Regions from separate parts of the Geobacillus sp. B4113_201601 genome, predicted to be linked through region 3. Evidence: predicted binding sites of a transcription regulator. Region 3 holds the regulator's gene; each other region holds the start of a gene.
The links. Region 3 encodes CtsR, which represses protease genes until heat stress. Its sites were predicted from a motif close to ATGGTCAATAAAGGTCAAACA; they were not measured.
Positions count from the first base shown of each region.

Region 1: the regulator CtsR is predicted to act here: its motif matches at 1,277-1,297, upstream of clpP (ATP-dependent Clp endopeptidase proteolytic subunit ClpP).
Region 2: the regulator CtsR is predicted to act here: its motif matches at 1,328-1,348, upstream of clpB (ATP-dependent chaperone ClpB).

Region 1 covers NZ_LQYX01000048.1:16,535-18,799, forward strand. Annotated here, with positions in the region: gene whiA (DNA-binding protein WhiA) at 1-241, shown strand, start outside; gene B4113_RS07610 (HPr family phosphocarrier protein) at 256-513, shown strand; gene clpP (ATP-dependent Clp endopeptidase proteolytic subunit ClpP) at 628-1,218, opposite strand; tRNA gene B4113_RS07620 (tRNA-Arg) at 1,566-1,637, shown strand; gene rpoN (RNA polymerase factor sigma-54) at 1,870-2,265, shown strand, end outside.
Region 2 covers NZ_LQYX01000111.1:11,796-14,060, forward strand. Annotated here, with positions in the region: gene argF (ornithine carbamoyltransferase) at 1-875, shown strand, start outside; gene B4113_RS15260 (YjzC family protein) at 1,067-1,246, shown strand; gene clpB (ATP-dependent chaperone ClpB) at 1,360-2,265, shown strand, end outside.
Region 3 covers NZ_LQYX01000012.1:56,585-58,849, reverse strand. Annotated here, with positions in the region: rRNA gene rrf (5S ribosomal RNA) at 275-391, shown strand; gene B4113_RS01985 (CtsR family transcriptional regulator) at 632-1,093, shown strand; gene B4113_RS01980 (UvrB/UvrC motif-containing protein) at 1,109-1,657, shown strand; gene B4113_RS01975 (protein arginine kinase) at 1,662-2,265, shown strand, end outside.

The DNA.
Region 1 (2,265 bases), on a different contig from region 3:
GCAAGTTGAAAACATCCGGTACATCGATGAGACGATCGGGCTCGATTCACTGCCGGAAAAGCTGCGGGAAATCGCCAAACTGCGCATCGAACATCAAGACGTGACCTTGAAGGAGCTTGGCGAGATGGTGACGGGCGGAAAAATCAGCAAATCCGGCATCAACCACCGGCTGCGCAAAATCGATGAAATCGCGGAGCGGCTGCGGGCGGGGAAGCCGATCGATTTCCATAAATCGCTGTGAAGGGGAGATGGAGAATGGTCGAAAAACAAGTCGAAGTGAAATTAAAAACCGGGCTGCAGGCGCGCCCGGCAGCGCTGTTCGTCCAAGAAGCGAACCGTTTTTCCGCCGACGTGTTTTTAGAGAAGGACGGAAAACGGGTCAACGCGAAAAGCATCATGGGATTGATGAGCCTAGCGGTCGGCCATGGCGCGGTCATTACGCTCATTGCCGACGGCCCGGATGAGCAAGAGGCGGTCGAAAAATTGGCGGCTTATGTGCAAAAAGAGAAGTAAAAGAGGCGCCGCGCTCCGGCTCGTTGGTCGGCCTCGCCTCATCAAGGGAAGCGCTGACAAGACGAAAGGGTGTCCCAACACATCGCGGGACACCCTTTTGATGCGGAACCGGCATTATTTTTCATCAGCGCGCGTCAACACGCGGTCGATAATGCCGTATTCCTGCGCTTTTTGCGCCGTCATGAAGTTGTCGCGGTCGGTATCGCGCTCGATTACTTCGAGCGGCTGGCCGGTGTTTTCCGATAAGATGCGGTTCAATTTGTCGCGCAGGAACAAAATGCGCTTCGCCGCGATCTCGATTTCCGTCGCCTGCCCTTGAGCGCCGCCGAGCGGCTGGTGAATCATGACTTCGCTGTTCGGCAGAGCGAATCGTTTCCCTTTTGCGCCAGCGGCCAGCAAAAACGCCCCCATGGAAGCGGCCATGCCGATGCAAATCGTCGAGACATCCGGCTTGATGAACTGCATCGTGTCGTAAATGGCTAAGCCGGCTGTGATCGAGCCGCCCGGGCTATTGATGTACAAGGAAATGTCTTTGTCCGGGTCTTCCGCCGCCAAAAACAACAGCTGCGAGACGATCGAGTTGGCCACTTGATCGTCGATCGGGCTGCCGAGGAAAATAATGCGGTCTTTCAACAGCCGCGAGTAAATGTCATACGCCCGCTCCCCGCGGTTAGTTTGCTCAATAACGGTAGGAATTAAATACATGCCAAACGCCTCCTTTTCCTAGTCAACCAATCGATATGTACGTTTTCATCATACATGAATGGTCAATGAAGGTCAAACAAAACGCCTTCTCCTTCACCATACATATTCGCGAACAGCGGTCGTCATCCCTCTTTTCATCATAACCGCTTTTTTCTTTTTTTAATCGCCGCATGTGCCATGCGCGATGGCGCGCCTTCGTGCCAGAGGATCGAGCCGCGCAACAAACGAAGTGCTAGCACGCGTTTCCAATGATTCCTTTTTGTTTATTTCATTTTTCCTCTTGCATTTTTTACGAATCATGCTATAATGGAACATGCAACGGAACGGAAAAACAAATTTGACAACATGCCCTCGTAGTGTAGTGGATAGCACGAGAGATTCCGGTTCTCTTAGCGTGGGTTCGAATCCTGCCGAGGGCGTTCCAATTATCCGACAAGTTCGGATTGAGATTCCCAAATCCCTTGATACGACCGCGTTTGCGGTCGTTTTTCATTTTTTGGGAATCCCGAAAAAAACGATAGAATCCGAAGGCAAGTACAACTTTTGATGAGAGTTTTTTTCAACGTGTGTACTGCGCGGAAGGACCGTCAAAAATTTCTCCTACCTCCTCCCCTTCCCGTCGTGTACAATAAAAGAAAAGGGGGCGTGACGATGAGGGCGGAGTTAAGGCAGGAGCAGCGGCTGCAGTTGGCGCTGACAAAGGAACTTGTGCAGGCGATTGAACTGCTTCAGTATTCCGCGGTGGATTTGGAAGCGTTTTTATATGAGCGGTCGCTGGAAAACCCGTTTTTGGAAATTCGCCGCAGCCGGGGGCGGCAGCGGGCCCATCGGACGGAACGGGATCAAAAGCAGTGGCTGGAGAACATCGGGGCCCGGCAGGAGACGCTCGTCGGCCATTTGCTTTCACAGCTGCCTTCGCTCAAGCTGGCCGATCGGGATGAGCGCATCGTTCGTTGTCTCATCGCTTCGCTTGATGAGGACGGCTATTTGCGTGTCCCGCTCGTTGAGCTGGCGGCGCAATTTTCTGCGTCAGAACAAGAGATGGAG
Region 2 (2,265 bases), on a different contig from region 3:
AAATTTTCGATTTGTTGGCGCTCGCCGCCGACTTAAAGGCGAAACAAAAAGCAGGGATTCCGTATACGCCGCTTGTCGGCAAAACGATGGCGATGATTTTTGAAAAGCCGTCAACGCGCACGCGCGTGTCGTTTGAAGTCGGCATGATCCAGCTCGGCGGCCAAGCGCTCTACTTGAATGGCAACGACCTGCAGCTCGGCCGCGGCGAAACGATCGCCGATACGGCGCGCGTCTTATCGCAATACGTGGATGTCATGATGATCCGGACGTTTGCCCACGAAAAGGTCGAAGAATTGGCGGAATACGCGTCGGTTCCGGTCATCAACGGCTTGACCGATGACGACCATCCGTGCCAAGCGCTGGCGGATTTGCTGACGATTTATGAAGTGAAAAAAACGTTCCAAGGCCTCAAGCTCGCCTATGTCGGCGACGGCAACAACGTCGCCAACGCGCTCCTAGCAGCCGCGGCGAAAGTGGGCATGGATGTGGCCATCGCCTGTCCGCCCGGCTATGAACCGAAAGCCGCCTATGTGGAGGCGGCGCGCCAAATAGGGGAAAAAACGGGCGCCGCTGTCACGGTGACCCACGACCCGCTTGAGGCCGTGGCGGGGGCTGATGCGATTTATACCGATGTCTGGACGAGCATGGGCCAAGAGAGCGAAAGCGCCGAGCGGCTTCGCGTGTTTCAGCCGTACCAAGTGAATGAAGAGCTCGTCAAAGCGGCCAAACCCGATTACCTCTTTTTGCACTGCCTGCCGGCCCACCGCGGCGAGGAAGTGACCGCCGGCGTTATAGACGGACCGAACTCGTTCGTCTTTGAGCAGGCCGGCAACCGGCTTCATGCTCAAAAAGCGATTTTAGTGTCGATCCTATAGAAAAAGGAATTCCCGCTTCGGGAGTTCCTTTTTCGCTCTTACTAAGGAAAAAGGATTTCCGGAGGGGAACACTTTTTCCTTGTCAAAGGCTTGGCGCTCCGTGTGCGGCGGCCCCATCATTTCCCTTCTTATGAACAGCGGCGAAACCGGGAATGCTAACAAATGCAATCGAAGCAAGGGGGATGAAACCAATGGGTCAACCGCGCCATTTTAAACCGGGAGACAAAGCGCCGAACAACGGCATTTACATTGAGATCGGCGAAACGGGAGACAATGTGAAACATCCAAAAAAGCTGAAACTAAAAGCCGGCGATACGTTTCCGGAAACGTCGAACCATAACCGGCATTGGACGTATTTGCGCAAGCCGTAAGGCCGATGAAACGAAAAGCCATTCCCATCGCGGAGTGGCTTTTGGTTTGCTTACCGGGCGGTGGATCCGCTATAATCATTTATAGTCAAAAAAGGTCAAATGGAGGGAACGGCATGGATGCAAGCCGTTTGACGGAAAAACTGCAAGAGGCGTTCATGGCGGCGCAATCGCTCGCCAAAGAACGGCATCATCAACAGCTCGATGTCGAGCACCTGCTGTTGGCGCTCTTTGAACAAGAAGGCGGCCTGGCGCCGCGGTTGTTGGAGCTTTCGGGCGCTGACAAGGAAAAGGCCGCTGACTGGCTGCGCCACCAGCTTCGTCAAAAACCGGAAGTGCATGGGGCGGACGGGCAGCTGTATGTTGCGCCCGCCTTGGCGCGGCTGCTTGAGGAAGCCGAAGCGGAAGCAAAACGGATGCAAGACGAGTACATATCGGTTGAACATGTGCTGCTCGCGTTGCCTCGCGGCGCCGAGCCGGTCGCCCGGCAGCTGGCGCCGTTTGGGGTGACGCGTGAAGCGCTGTTGGCCGCACTGACAAAAGTAAGGGGGAATCAACGCGTGACAAGTCCGAATCCAGAGGCGACGTACGAGGCATTGACCAAATACGGCCGCGATTTAGTGGCGGAAGCCAGAGCAGGGAAAATCGACCCGGTCATCGGCCGCGACAGTGAAATTCGCCGTGTCATCCGCATTTTGTCGCGCAAAACGAAAAACAATCCGGTGTTGATCGGCGAGCCGGGCGTGGGGAAAACGGCCATTGTGGAAGGGCTCGCCCAGCGCATCGTGCGCAAAGACGTCCCGGAAGGCTTGAAAGACAAAACGATTTTCGCGCTTGATATGAGTGCGCTTGTTGCTGGAGCGAAGTTTCGCGGTGAATTTGAAGAGCGGCTGAAAGCGGTGCTCAATGAAATCAAAAAAAGCGACGGCCGCATCATTTTGTTCATTGACGAGCTGCATACGATCGTCGGCGCCGGCCGGGCCGAGGGGGCGATGGACGCCGGCAATATGTTAAAGCCGATG
Region 3 (2,265 bases):
AGGGGGAAGGTGATTTGACCCCGAGCGGCGGTGAGCCGGAGCTAGACAGGACGAAAAGCGTAGGACGCCCGCCGATCGGCGAAACGCGCTGGAGGGCCTGCGAGGAGGCTATGCCGCCACAGCAGGACCGAAGCGTCGCAAGCCGATGGCGGCTGAAGCTAGACAGTGTGATACGCGGCTTCTTCCGACGGTTATCTAGTTTTGAAGGAATGCGTTCCTTCTTGACAGGAATTGATTTTCTGGTATAATGATTGATGAAAAACGGAATGGCTTGCCTAGTGGTGATAGCGGAGGGGAAACACCCGTTCCCATCCCGAACACGGAAGTTAAGCCCTCCAGCGCCGATGGTAGTTGGGGCCAGCGCCCCTGCAAGAGTAGGTCGCTGCTAGGCAGTAGATCTTTTAGCACGCCTTTTCTTTTCGGAGAAAAGGCGTGCTTTTTGTTTATCTGTTTTTTTTTGACGTTTTGCCATTGGAAAAAGAGGATATTCTATAGATGCCCGCTGTTTTTCAGTAACGCTTGCATTTTTTCGCCATACATTATATAGTAAAAGTAAGGTCAAATATAGTCAAAGTCAACGGATGGATTTGATCGTCTGAGCAGTTCGGTTGTAAGGAAGGTGGGAGGTAGAGTGCCAAACATTTCCGACATTATTGAGCAATATTTAAAGCAAGTTCTCAATATGAGTGATCAAGATATTGTAGAAATTAAGCGAAGTGAAATCGCCAGTAAGTTTCAATGCGTTCCGTCACAAATCAATTATGTCATCAACACAAGGTTTACCTTGGAAAGAGGATATATTGTTGAAAGCAAACGCGGCGGCGGCGGGTATATTCGGATTATGAAGGTAAAGACAAAAAGTGAGGCGCAGCTCATTGATCAGCTGCTTGAGCTCATTGGTTCTCGCATCAGCCAGTCGAATGCTGAGAATATGGTGAAACGTCTCGTTGATGAAAACGTGATTTCGGAGCGCGAGGCAAAAATGATGTTAAGTGTCATGGATCGCTCCGTTTTATACATTGACCTGCCTGAACGGGATGAACTGCGAGCGCGCATGCTGAAGGCGATGTTGACGTCGCTGAAATATAAATAGGGGGAGGGGAAGTCTTTGGTTTGCCAAGAATGCAAGCAACGGCCGGCTACGATGCATTTTACAAAAATCGTCAACGGAGAAAAAACGGAGTTTCATCTTTGCGAACAATGCGCTAAGGAGCACGGCCATATGTTTATGTTATATGGCCATGACGATTTTCCACTCAACAACTTGTTGGCGGGTTTACTCAACTTCGAGGCTCCGGTGAAGGAGATGACGGCGAACGCGTTTCCAAACCCGGATTTGCTGCAGTGCCAGACATGCCAGATGACCTATCATCAGTTTACACAAATTGGGCGGTTCGGCTGTGCGGATTGTTATCGAACATTTGCCCGTTACTTGCCGCCGATCTTGAAACGGCTTCATAGCGGCAATACGGCCCATTCAGGGAAAATTCCGAAGCGAAAAGGGGGCGTGCTTCATTTGCACAAGCAGCTTGCCGCTCTGAAACAAAAGCTTCAGGAATTGATCGCCCGCGAGGAATTTGAGCGAGCGGCAGAGGTGCGTGACCAAATCCGCTCGTTGGAAAATGAACTTCGCCAGCGCGGAGAGGGGGATATGTAACGGCATGTCGTTTGAGAAATTTTTCAATACTGCGGTCAGTTCGTGGATGAGTCAAGAGGGACCGGATTCGGATATCGTCTTAAGCAGCCGCATCCGGCTGGCGCGCAATATCGTTGATTTTCGTTTTCCGACGCTGTTCAGCAGCGAGGAGGCAAGACAAATCGTCTCGCTGTTCGAGCGGGCGTTTGCGCACCGCTCTTATAGGGAGGCGGGGCGTTTCGAGCTGTTGAAAATGTCGGAGCTTCAGCCAATTGAAAAGAGGGTTTTGGTGGAAAAACATTTGATCAGTCCTCATTTGGCGGAAGATTCGCCGTTTGGCGCCTGCCTGCTCTCGGAGAACGAAGAAATCAGCATCATGATTAACGAAGAGGATCATATTCGCATCCAATGCCTGTTCCCCGGTTTGCAGCTTGCTGAGGCGCTGGAAGCGGCGAGCGAATTGGACGATTGGATTGAAGGACATGTCAACTACGCCTTCGATGAACGGCTTGGCTATTTGACAAGCTGTCCCACCAATGTGGGGACGGGGTTGCGGGCTTCGGTAATGATGCATCTTCCGGCGCTTGTCTTGACGCAGCAAATGAGCCGCATTGTTCCGGCGATCAATC